3 regions of the Paenibacillus sp. FSL K6-1122 genome follow, and region 2 is predicted to be linked to each of the others. Evidence: riboswitches for the same ligand, from Rfam matches in the RefSeq annotation. Region 2 holds a riboswitch; each other region holds the start of a gene.
The links. Region 2 has a riboswitch for thiamine pyrophosphate ahead of NSQ20_RS04700 (ABC transporter ATP-binding protein). Riboswitches for the same ligand answer to the same signal wherever they lie in the genome.
Positions count from the first base shown of each region.

Region 1 (4,290 bases), 300 kb from region 2:
ATTAAGTCTTATAAAAAGGAAAAATTTACACGTTTGCCTATTTTGATTTTGGCTCTTTTTGGTTTACAGATGAGACCGTTTCTCATATAATTTATGTAACCAAGTTTCATGTGATGAAACATGAGGAGGGCATTATGCCATGGAAGATCGCAAGTTAACCGTCCGGGCTGTGGAACGGGCGCTGGATATATTATTATGTTTTACCACACGCAGTGATCTGGGACTCACCGAAATTGCCAGCCAGATCGGCCTGCACAAAAGTACAGTCCACCGTTTGATGGCTACGCTGGAGGATCGAGGGTTCGTGATCCGCGATGCAGCAACAGAGAAGTACCGACTTGGCATCCGAATCTGGGAGCTGTCAGCTCATATGTCCCGCAGTGATGATCCCGCTATTCTGCTGTTGCCTGCGATGGAGCGACTGAGAGATCGATTGGGGGAGACCGTGAGTCTGTACCTGCGTGATGGCAGTGAACGGATACGGATTCAGGCTGTGCAAAGTGATCAGGCGATCCGCCGAGTTGCTCCCGTTGGTGTTAGACTCCCGCTGTCTGTGGGGGCTTCCAGCAAAGTCCTGATGGCGTTTGCCACGGACGAGGATCGTGAAGAACTGATGAACGGGCCGGAATGGCCGGTGTTTATTGATCCCGCGGTGTATTTAGCGCAGATGGGAGATATCCGGGATAACGGATATGCCACAAGTTACGAGGAACGTGAGCCGGGAGCTGCCGCGGTATCTGTACCGATTATGGATCGCAGAGGCAATATTGCAGCTGCCCTCTCGGTCTCAGGACCTGTCAGCCGACTTTCGCAGGAGACATTGCATGAATACGCACCTGTGTTGAAGGATGCTGCTACGCAAATGGGGCTCATGTTATCCTGATGTTGATGTAAGTTTTTTCTCCAATAGAGTTTGATCATTTGGAATATAAAGGTTGTTTTTATGTTCCGGTTGCGCTACTCTGTAATGGACGGCCCAGCGGGGCCAGCTTCATTGAATATGAACGGCGGCTTATGTAAGCTGCAACTAATTAACGTTACTGGGGGAGTCCGAATTGTCCGGACTGAGACGGAATCGCATGAGATTCCGGACCCTTTGCACCTGATCTGGATCATACCAGCGTAGGGAAGTAATCGGCGATATGACCACAACCACCACATGATGTGACCCTTGTAGGGCTCCGTTAAGGAGCTGCATAAAGGTGCATTATTGGTGATGGACATAAAAGTCGGTTCCTTCGGGGACCGGCTTTTTTATATACAGGGAACGGGCGATATAGCGCGGATTTTATGGGCTTCTTTTTCGATAACCTGCGGAAGTGGGCTTGGATGAGGAGGGAAGTCTTATAGATCGATGATCTGTGGCAGCCTCCGTCTGTTGTTAACTGTACATGAAAAGTGTCTCCCCTGGTCTGGTGTAGGATCGCTCTTTCTTCTCTGCATTGCGCATGATTTGGGACAGGTACGTAAGCGAGCTAATGATGAAACCAACCAAACAAGCGACGAACACTGAGGAGGAGACAAGTGAACATGAGTACAGGAAATCAAACGGGACAACAAGCGATGGAACAGGAACATAACGGTCAGCAGGTGGAAAAAGAAACAGGGGCGGCCGGACGGGTCCAGCCCTTTCCGGGCAGCCGCAAAGTCTACATTCAGGGCTCACGGCCGGACATTGCTGTACCGGAGCGTGAGATAGCCCTTCATGACACGAATACTCCCCAAGGGGTGGAGCATAACGAACCGTTGCGTGTCTACGATACGAGCGGCCCGATGATCGATCCCGCATTTCATGCGGATATCCGCGCAGGTTTGCCAGCCCTGCGCACTCGCTGGATCACAGAGCGTGGCGATGTTGAAGCTTATCAAGGCCGTACGGTTAAACCGGAGGATAACGGACTGAAGCCCGGAGGAAAGAGAGCTGGAGCCGAAGAGTACCCTGGATTACGAGGCAAACCGCTGCGAGCACAGACAGGACGCTGTGTGACTCAGATGCATTATGCGAGGCAGGGAGTCATTACGGCAGAGATGGAGTTCGCCGCTATTCGTGAAGGCGTGGAACCGGAATTTGTAAGACAGGAGCTGGCGAGTGGACGGGCCATCCTGCCGTCCAACATCAATCACCCGGAGAGTGAGCCGATGTTGATTGGTCGTCATTTTCATGTGAAGATCAATGCCAATATAGGCAACTCTTCTGTATCTTCCTCCATCGAGGAAGAGGTGGAGAAGATGACTTGGGCGGTACGCTGGGGATCGGATACCGTGATGGATCTATCCACAGGCAAAAACATTCATACCACCCGGGAATGGATTATCCGCAATTCACCTGTGCCGATTGGTACGGTGCCGCTGTATCAGGCGCTGGAAAAGGTGAATGGCGAAGCGGAAGCGCTGACTTGGGAGTTGTACCGTGACACACTCATAGAGCAGGCAGAGCAGGGCGTGGACTACTTTACGATTCATGCAGGTGTATTGCTGCGTTATATCCCTATGACGGCCAAGCGGATGACAGGCATTGTATCTCGCGGTGGGTCCATTATGGCAGCATGGTGCCTTGCGCATCATCAGGAGAACTTTTTGTACATTCATTTTGAAGAAATCTGCGAGATTATGAAAAGGTATGATGTGGCGTTTTCGCTGGGAGATGGACTTCGTCCAGGTAGTATCTACGATGCGAATGACGAAGCTCAGATGGCGGAACTGGCTACGCTCGGGGAACTGACGCAGATCGCATGGAAGCATGATGTGCAGGTGATGATCGAAGGTCCGGGGCATGTGCCGATGCATAAGATCAAAGAGAATGTGGACTTGCAGATGGAGATCTGTAAAGAGGCACCGTTCTATACGCTGGGGCCGCTGACGACCGACATTGCCCCGGGTTACGATCACATCACATCCGCCATTGGTGCGGCCATGATTGGTTGGTTCGGCACGTCCATGCTCTGTTATGTTACGCCAAAAGAACATTTGGGCCTGCCCAACAAGGATGATGTGCGGGAAGGGGTCATCGCCTACAAGATCGCAGCTCATGCCGCCGATCTGGCGAAAGGCCATCCACGTGCCCAGCGCCGCGATGACGCATTGTCCAAGGCACGCTTCGAGTTCCGCTGGCGGGACCAGTTCAACCTGTCGCTGGACCCGGAACGTGCGCTGTCCTACCATGATGAGACACTGCCGGCAGAAGGGGCCAAAGAAGCTCATTTCTGCTCCATGTGTGGACCAAAGTTCTGTAGCATGCGCATCACGCAGGACATTCGTGCCTTTGCCGCAGACAAAGGGTTGTCCGAGAATGAGGCTGTAGCTGCCGGGATGCAGGAAAAAGCCGAGGAATATCGGACACGCTCCTAAGGGAGCCAAGTGATGAAGGTTTTTTGAAGCTTTAAATTATAAATATTGATTAATGTTTGGACAAGGCCAAACCCGCTTCACCGTAACTCTTGGATTCAATCCAACTTACGCCAAATCTGAAATAGGATACCTGCGATGACAAACAGCACGCCATCAGAAAGTTTAAGATTACTAGCATGTAGAAGTGCGGAAGAACCCATACCGACTAGGAACAAGATAAAAATATATAAAAATCGCATTAATTTATTCACCTCTCTTTTTGAGTGAAATGTGTAAAAGAGAACGATTTTTATATCGTTCTCTTTTGTTAATTTAAATTTATTCTACCTTATATTACATAAACATATTTAACAAAGACTTTATTAATAATTAAAATTTTTAAGTGTACCTCTGGAATCATTATCAGCAGAGCCTGAGAAGCTAACCTCTAGAGCTCCAAAACTCAATCCTACACTGCCCGTACCTTTAATGTGGTAGTAATTGGATTGTATTTGAGATAGACCACTTTGATTTCCTTGCTTTTTATGTTCTATTGTAAAGACGGCAGAGGCAACCTGTTCTGTTATAATAATGCCCCCTTTGAGATCAGCATTGAATCCAACACCATTCTCACCAGTATATGAGAAATTACGTCCACTTCCTAAAGTTGTAAACGTAGAGTTTCCGCTATACTTGACTTTATCTTCATAATACCCAGAACCTGGAACTGTTCTCCAAATTTCTTTATCAAAAGAAGCGCCATAAGCATCAGATAAGCGCCAAAAAGGCATTGATTTCCACTTTCCTGTTAATGCAACCATAAACCGCTCACGATTATTAACATTATCAGTTCGAACTATGGTTATATAATAGTCAAATTGATCATCCTTGATATTTCCAAGTGGTCCAACCTCTCCGTTGAATTCAGGTGCTGAGGCTTTTTCATGAGCCACTACTTCAATT
Region 1 is NZ_CP150272.1:749,282-753,571, forward strand. It holds gene NSQ20_RS03470 (IclR family transcriptional regulator) at 140-883, shown strand; TPP riboswitch at 1,033-1,146, shown strand; gene thiC (phosphomethylpyrimidine synthase ThiC) at 1,564-3,348, shown strand; gene NSQ20_RS03480 (hypothetical protein) at 3,711-4,290, opposite strand, start outside.
Region 1: it holds a riboswitch for thiamine pyrophosphate, as region 2 does, so the genes downstream of both, thiC (phosphomethylpyrimidine synthase ThiC) here and NSQ20_RS04700 (ABC transporter ATP-binding protein) in region 2, are expected to answer to the same signal.

Region 2 (4,290 bases):
GGAGGTAACTAGAATAATCATTAGATCAGATATATCATGACAACGCACAATCCCTGTCATATCGGCATTTTTTGCATATCAGGTTTCTCAAACAATATGCTGATATCAACCTCTGGTATGCTCATTTGTAACGTATGTACCCCTCACTTAATCCCCAATAACAAAGAAAGACCACTACATTTGTCTCCAAATGTGTGATCTTGAATGTCTTCTGGCTTGCTGATATAAAATATCAGGCTCCAAATCTCTGACGATAACCGCACTTTCTACACAACTCTTCTACAGCTTCGCGTTTGGAGAAGCCATATACCAGATTGTTCGCTCGCTCACCCTCAATAATCTCCGAGAATGACTTCTCGTGCACATTACCCAGGTTAATCACACCCTCGCCATCGAGACAGCATGGAACCACCGTTCCATCTACAAGCACAGCTGCCTGACCGCGAAGTGCATGGCAAAAGCCTTTACCGTCATCTTCAGGCGCATCCAGACTTGGCCACTGGAACTCATGGTCCTGATTCAGGTATACATTCGGGGCAATTTTGACCCCACTGCCTGGAACTACTTTTTCCTCAATGCGGAAGTCGAGATTGAATTCACGTTCCAATACTTCAAGGGTCTCCCGATTTCGATTCATCTGAGCATTTGTGAAGTTATCCTGCGTCAGATTCCAAAGTCGGAATGAGATGATGACATTGTGCTTAACGGCCTCGTGTACAAAGGACAAAATATGACGCAGATACCCGTCACGATCTGTTGAACCTTCATGCCCATCGAAGCTGTGCAGGGAGAAATTCATCTGCCGCAGCGCCGGTTTGCCAAGCAATTTATGCTGAGTCTTGGGCAGCAGTGTACCATTCGTTGTAATGTTCACCTTGAGTCCCTTCTCATGTGCGGAATCGAGCAACAGATCTATTTTGGGATGCAACAAGGGTTCACCTTTGACATGTAGATAAATATGATTGGTGTGTGGTTTAACTTGATCCAGTATATTGTTGAAGACTTCAGGGTCAATGAATCCTTTGGCACGCTGTGTCTGCGGACAGAAGCTGCATGCCAGATTGCAGATACTCGTGATCTCAATATATACTTTTTTGAACGTTTTCAACTCGGGTCCCCATTCTGCTTCGGAGGGAGAACAATCCCGCCTGCATTTGTGATCCGGCCAATATGCGCCACTACTATTATATCGGGTTAGGGAGCCCAGGTAAATTGTTCAGTTGTTCGGGTCTGACTCCACGCTCATCTCAAGAAATCCATCATGCTGCCTCTTTACAGTTCATGTTCAAGTGATATATGCTGAACACACAACTGCATATCTTGAACTTTTGCACTAGGGGAGCCTTGCGGCTGAGACGAATATGACTATTCGGACCCTTTGAACCTGATCTGGATCATACCAGCGGAGGGAAGTGGAGCGGCCTTTTAGTAAGCGGAATTTTTTCATGTATGTGAAGATAAATTGCGGATTTAACTTACAGACCCACTCATTTCTCCGGAAATGGGTGGGTCTTTTTTGTTCCTTTTGCAGAGTATAGGATGCCGTTGTTATTGCAGCAGTCTGACATCAAGGGGGTGAGGATCAGATGGATAACCATGTAACCATTCACAACGTAAGCTTCGCTTTTCCGAAAAAAAAGGATTCCCCCGTGCTCTCCAATGTGTCGCTTCAGGTTCAACAAGGAGAATTTGTCTCGCTCATCGGCTCCAGCGGATCAGGTAAAAGCACGCTCTTCAAGCTGCTCGCAGGCTTGCATGAACCAACCGTTGGCACCATCGATATAGCTGATGTCCCGCAAGGACAACGGCTCGGACGAGTCGCCTATATGCCGCAGAAAGATCTGCTGTTATCCTGGCGTACCGTCATGGAGAACTGCATGCTGCCTGCCGAGCTTGCACCAGGCCGACAGGACAAGGACAAGTTACGGGCAAACATCCTAGCTGGGTTGGCAAGGTTCGGCCTGTCAGGTTATGAGCAGGCCTACCCGGATGAGTTATCCGGCGGCATGCGGCAGCGGGTGGTATTGCTTCGTACCTTGCTTACAGGCGGGCAGCTCATGTTGCTGGATGAACCCTTCGGTGCACTCGACGCCTTAACCAAACGAGAAATGCATCGCTGGTTGCTGGAGCTGTGGGAGGGCTTTGGACAAACCGTGTTGTTCATTACACATGACATTGAAGAAGCCCTGCTGTTAAGTGACCGTATCATTCTGTTAACTCCAGGGGGGCAAGGTCAGCAGTTGCGTGAGATGACGGTTCCTTTACCACGCCCAAGGCATTCGGACATGATCTACGAACCGGCTCTCGTGCAGATGAGACAACAACTGGAGGAACAATTGCATGCAAAGCGATAGAGCTGAGGTCAGCGTCTGGGCGTGGTGTTCGAAGTGGCTCTCGAGGTCGTTTTCCCAATATGGTTTGTTTATTATGCTCATGTTCTTATTACTGGCGATCTGGGAAACGATTGTGCGTATGGGATGGGTGCCCTCATTTATCATTCCTGCACCCACGGCCATCGTAAGCTCACTGGTTGAGCATCGCCGTCTGCTGTTGACTATCCATCTACCTGCTACCTTTATGGAGGTTGTTGTTGGTTTTGGCTTGTCCATAGTGACCGGAATTACGCTAGCAACAGGCATGCATATGAACCGGTCGATTGAAAAGGCCCTATATCCCTTCATTGTAATTAGTCAGACCATCCCGCTGATCGCCTTGTCCCCCGTATTTATCTTGTGGTTTGGTTACACGTTGTGGAGCAAAGTCGCGGTGGTATTTTTAATCGCATTCTTCCCCATTGTGGTCAGTACCTACGATGGACTCCGCCAAGGCGATCCGGAGCAGCGTGAACTACTGCTCACCATGGGCGCCAACAAGTGGGATATTTTTTGCAAACTCCAGGTTCCGCTGGCACTTCCCTCTTTTTTCTCGGGGCTAAAGATGTCTGTGGTGTACTGCGTGGTTGGGGCAACGATTGGCGAATGGCTCGGTGGTAGCAAAGGTCTAGGGTACTTCAGCCGTCGTATGTCCAGCAACATGAACACGGATGCGATGTTTGCCGCCATTTTGCTGTTATCTCTGCTTGGGATCGTTTTGTTTGTACTGATTACCTGGCTGGAGAAACGATTTAGCATACGGCGTCATCGTCATGGAGGCAAAAGAAAGGTTGGATAATACTTAGACAGAAATTAGATGTAAATACAGTAGTTACAATCTTCAAAACAAAACATATCTTATGCACAATTTCAGCAACATCTTTAATCAGTTCACTGTCACATTATCGTTAACATGCTGTTGCCCATTTTCTACAAACCAAAACGATGAAATGAGGTACTTCATTTATGAATAACAAAGGTATATACTCCCTGCTTCCCATCATGCTCATTAGCCTTTTGCTGATCGTTAGCGGATGCAGCACCACAGACACTAGCCAAAATACGCCAACAACAGATTCGGCAACCAATACACAGCAAACAGATCCGTCTGCAACCGAACCAGCATCAGACGCCAAAGATAAACTGTCTATCATGCTCGACTGGTACCCGAATGCAGTACACTCCTTCATCTATGTGGCTCAGGAAAAAGGATACTTTGCAGACCAAGGTCTGGATGTCGATATTCAGATGCCTGCGGATACCAATGATTCGCTCAAACTTGTTGCTGCCGGAAAAATTGATCTGGCCCTAAGCTACCAGCCCCAAATTTTGCTCGCGCGTGGCGAGAACATTCCTGTACGTTCCATTGCTGCTGTTGTTCGCCACCCGCTTGTGCATCTGTTGACCGAAGCAAATGGCAACGTAAGTTCACCCAAAGATCTTGAAGAAAAGACTGTTGGTTATTCCTCCATTCCTCTGTACGAAGCGATGGTACGCACGATGATCAGTAAGGATGGCGGCAATCCCGACAACATAAATCTGGTCGACGTTGGGTTCGATCTGATTCCTTCGCTGGCTTCCGGACAAGCGGATGCGATTATGGGTGGTTTTATTAACCATGAACAATTGATTTTGGAGAAAGAAGGACATGCCATGAAATCGATTAACCCCGTCGATTATGGTGTGCCTGATTATTATGAATTGGTCCTGACTGCAAGTGAAGCTGGCATTGAAGCAAAAAAAGACCAACTTACCCGGTTCGTCAAAGCGGTCCAGGAAGGACAGAAATATGTGACTGAGCATCCAGAAGAAGCCTTGAGTATTCTGCTCGCTCATGAGAATGAAACATCACCGCTTGACCCGGAGATCGAAACTAAAAGCCTGGCAATTCTGCTACCACTCATGAATGAAGAAGGCC
Region 2 is NZ_CP150272.1:1,046,331-1,050,620, reverse strand. It holds gene NSQ20_RS04705 (radical SAM/SPASM domain-containing protein) at 233-1,108, opposite strand; TPP riboswitch at 1,326-1,428, shown strand; gene NSQ20_RS04700 (ABC transporter ATP-binding protein) at 1,587-2,354, shown strand; gene NSQ20_RS04695 (ABC transporter permease) at 2,341-3,171, shown strand; gene NSQ20_RS04690 (ABC transporter substrate-binding protein) at 3,339-4,290, shown strand, end outside.

Region 3 (4,290 bases), 560 kb from region 2:
AAATAATTTGTTCCTTCTTGCTGGTTGGCAATTCTCTCATCCTCTCTGTTTACCTTCGTAATTATAGAGATGAGGAAACCCTTCACATAAGTGAACATTCTGTGAACAACTGTGATTTTTCCAATTTAAAACTATATTTGACAACCATGTAGTACAGCTCTATGATATCCCTTAAAATGGTAGAAACATTCACTACATAAGGAGGTTTTGATTGTGAGTTTTCAAAAGCGCATTGACCACGTCGGCATTGCCGTTCGTGATCTGGAGACCACGCTGCGTTTCTACACGGAGATCGTTGGTCTTGAATTGAAAGACCGGGTAACCCATACTAACGGCGTCATTCAGCTCGCCTTTCTCGGCTTCAATGGAAGTAACGAGACTGAGATTGAGCTAATTCAAGGATACAGCGACAAGCTGCCTTCCGAAGGTACGGTGCACCATTTTGCGATCCACGTGGATGATCTTGATTCTGAGTACAAACGCATTCAATCCACCGAAGCCGAATTTATCGATGGAGAGATTATTACACTACCTAACGGTTACCGCTATTTCTTCATCTATGGACCTGAAAAGGAATGGATTGAGTTCTTCCAGCGCTAAGAAATGGAGCTGATTTCATGAACATTTTAATTACCGGCGCAGCCGGAAAAATTGGACGTGACTTGTCCCAACACTTGTCAGAGACATTTCACCTGCGACTAACGGATTTGAATATCGACAGACTGCATACGTATCAAGGGACAGGCCATGAGATCATGACACTGGATGTGACAGACCCCGAAGCCTGTCAGCATGCTTGCGAAGGCATGGATGTGGTTGTACATCTGGCGGGAGATCCTTCCCCGCATGCCGGATTTTATGAATCGTTGTTGGACATCAATATCAAAGGCACATTTAATGTATTCCGTGCAGCCAAGGACCAAGGTGTACGAAGAGTCATTCTGGCAAGCAGTGCACAGACGATTGAGGGGTATCCCATTGATGCTCAGGTCTATCCGGACATGCCGACACGCCCACGGAATTTGTACGGGGTTAGCAAATGTTTTGGAGAATCGCTCGCTTCCTATTTTGCGTATACCGAAGGTTTACAAAGTGTTGCGGTGCGTATAGGTGCATATGATGATTTTCAACCGGACGGACCCGTGCTGGAGGCAAGGGATATGAGCGCGTATATTAGTCCAGCTGACTTGTGTGATTTGATGTTCAAAGCAATTACAACTACCGATCTGGAACCCTTCACCATACTGCATGGGATCTCGAATAATCGGTTTAAACGATTAAATCTGGAAACCACTCAGAAACAGGTAGGTTATGACCCAAAATCCGATGCTTTTGCACTCAGTCAGATTGCCTTATATGATTCCCCACGATAATTATTGAAAATAACACATCCAAACAGGCTGTTATACATATGTATAACGGCCTGTTTGATAACTTATACGTGTCCCTATCCAGTTCATGACTGGACACGTTCCACCGGCTGGCCTATAATTACACCTAGTAATGCCCGTAACTTCATAGTTTCCCAGGGGAGTCGGAATTGGCCGGCTGAGAGTGTATCCCACCAAGATACTAACCCTTAGACCTGATCTGGATCATGCCAGCGTAGGAATCGGAGTATATCGAAATGGCACAGCCCTATGGCTGAACGCCACCTCTCTAACGCCTGCACGCGTCCCGGAATACGGGGCGCTTTTTTAATGTTCTTTTATATAGCCAGAGAGCTAAAAAAAGTGACGTTATCCAGATCTCAACTGGTATAAATCTGTCGATTTATGCAAGATGATTGGATATGAAGCCAAGGAGTACCCCGTGCCAATCGGCCGGACATACCGAAGGAGAGAACCACAGATGAAATGGCGTAAAACGATGGGATTGTTGCTCTTATGCGTGCTTATGGTGACTGTAGCCGCATGTGGTGGCAAAGAAGCTGCCCCAGCTGGGCAGAACGGCAACACAAATACGGAAAGCAGCAACGAAGGTGACACTGCCGCCCTGAAAGATATTAAAGTGGTGCTCGACTGGACACCAAATACGAATCATACCGGCCTGTATGCAGCTGTAGATCAAGGTTTTTATAAAGCCGAAGGCTTGAACGTGGAGATTGTACAACCAGGTGCCGGTGGCGCAGATACAATGGTTGCCTCCAATGAAGTGCCTTTTGGCGTAAGTTATCAGGAGAGTGTAACTCAAGCCCGCACACAGGGTCTTCCATTGGTCTCCATCGCAGCAGTTATTCAGCATAATACATCTGGTTTCGCTGCTCCGGCGGATCGGAATATCAAGTCACCGAAAGATTTTGAAGGTAAAACCTATGGCGGTTGGGGTTCCCCAGTCGAAGAAGCCGTGATGCAATCCATTATGGAAGGCGACGGAGCCGATGTATCCAAAGTGAAAAACATTAATATGGGTGACGCCGACTTTTTCACCGCAGTAAAACGGGACATTGATTTTGCGTGGATTTTCTACGCCTGGACGGGGATTGAAGCCGAACTGCGCGGGGAACCGATCGACATGTTATATGTGAAGGATTATTCAGATGCACTGGATTATTACACGCCTGTCCTCGTAACAAACGAGCAAACGATCCAAAACGACCCTGAGTTGGTGAAAGCATTCCTGAAAGCCACTTCAGAAGGATATCAATACGCAATTGATCATCCCGAAGACGCAGCGAACATTCTGATCAAGGCCGTACCGGATCTGGACAAAGACCTCGTACTGGCAAGCCAGAAGTGGCTTAGTCCCAAGTACACAGATGACGCCCCGCGCTGGGGTGAGCAAAAACAGAAAGTGTGGCAGAACTACACCGACTGGATGTTTAGCAAAAAACTGCTCGATGAACAGATCGATGTGAGCAAGGCATATACGAACGAGTTTTTACCCCAATAAAATTTCTCATATAAAACGAACTTAATATTTACACGATGACGGAGAGGACAGAAATAACGTGAAAAAGCGAAGCGGTCGCCTTTATCACCGGATTTTCCCTTTAGAGAAAGGGAATCAAAAAAATCTGGGGATAACAGCGATTGGAAGGTTATTCTGTCATCGAAGTGGCAAGTGTAACAGTCATTAGTTCATTTTATTTATCACGAAAGGAGCCGTGATCTCTCATGGCAAGCACACTACTTAGCATTCAAGTTATTCCCAAAACGCCAAATGGCGAGAACTCTTATCCTTACGTTGATCGCGCCATTGAAGTTATTCAGCAATCCGGCCTGAAATATCAGGTGAACGCGCTCGACACCACAATGGAGGGGGAACTGGAGGAACTGCTGGAAGTTGTACGTAAAATGCACGAGGTACTTGTGGAGGCTGGCAGCCCAAGCATCATCTCCCAGATCAAAATCGCCCATAGCCCTACTGGCTTCAGCATGGATACCCTGACGGAGAAGTATCGCTAATGCCTGCCTATTTCAAAAGTGTATGGCCGCCCATTGTGGCGGTTATTCTCTTTATAGCGATATGGCAGGGAGCCGTCTCCCTCTTCCATATTGAGAAATGGATGCTGCCTGCACCGTCCGACATCGCCCGCGAAGCGGCAACCCAGGCCGAACGACTTGGCATGCACGCTTCTGCAACCATTCAGTTAACGCTGATTGGATTCGCCGCTGGAACAGCGGTTGGATTACTGATTGCGATGGTGCTGCATTTAGTCCCTTTTCTCAAGTCAGCCCTGTATCCTTTACTTATTCTTAGTCAAAATATCCCAACCATTGCGCTCGCACCGCTCCTGTTAATCTGGTTTGGATTCGGGCTGTTGCCAAAGCTGATTACGATCATCCTGGTATGTTTCTTCCCCGTTGCAGTGGCGGCCATGGATGGCTTGACCCGTACTGACGCCGCGATGATGAACTATATGCGCATGGCTGGTGCGAAACGTCACCATATCTTCTGGAAGCTGGAGCTCCCCCATGCGCTGCCATCCGTGTTCTCCGGTGTCAAAATTGCCGCTACCTATAGCGTGATGGGTGCCATCATCGCCGAATGGATTGGTGCAGACAAGGGTATTGGTTATTATATGATGCTGCAAAAGTCGGCTTATCGCACCGATCGTCTATTCGTGGCGATCATGATTATTGTCGCGCTCAGCTTGCTGCTCTTCCTGTTCATTGCCCTGCTGGAGAAGCTGCTCGTGCGCTGGCGGCCACAGAAGCGATAATAAAGAAGTAATCTGTATATTAGGAAGTGATGACCATATGAATCGGCAACAGGACGAACAAGTCCAGCCTGGACGAGGAGCACACGCAGTGGAGCCAACGCACGGTGAAAAGTTAAACTCGGCTA
Region 3 is NZ_CP150272.1:487,510-491,799, reverse strand. It holds gene NSQ20_RS02330 (hypothetical protein) at 1-40, opposite strand, end outside; gene NSQ20_RS02325 (VOC family protein) at 214-600, shown strand; gene NSQ20_RS02320 (NAD(P)-dependent oxidoreductase) at 618-1,373, shown strand; TPP riboswitch at 1,518-1,630, shown strand; gene NSQ20_RS02315 (ABC transporter substrate-binding protein) at 1,852-2,892, shown strand; gene NSQ20_RS02310 (thiamine-binding protein) at 3,117-3,407, shown strand; gene NSQ20_RS02305 (ABC transporter permease) at 3,407-4,165, shown strand; gene NSQ20_RS02300 (ABC transporter ATP-binding protein) at 4,203-4,290, shown strand, end outside.
Region 3: it holds a riboswitch for thiamine pyrophosphate, as region 2 does, so the genes downstream of both, NSQ20_RS02315 (ABC transporter substrate-binding protein) here and NSQ20_RS04700 (ABC transporter ATP-binding protein) in region 2, are expected to answer to the same signal.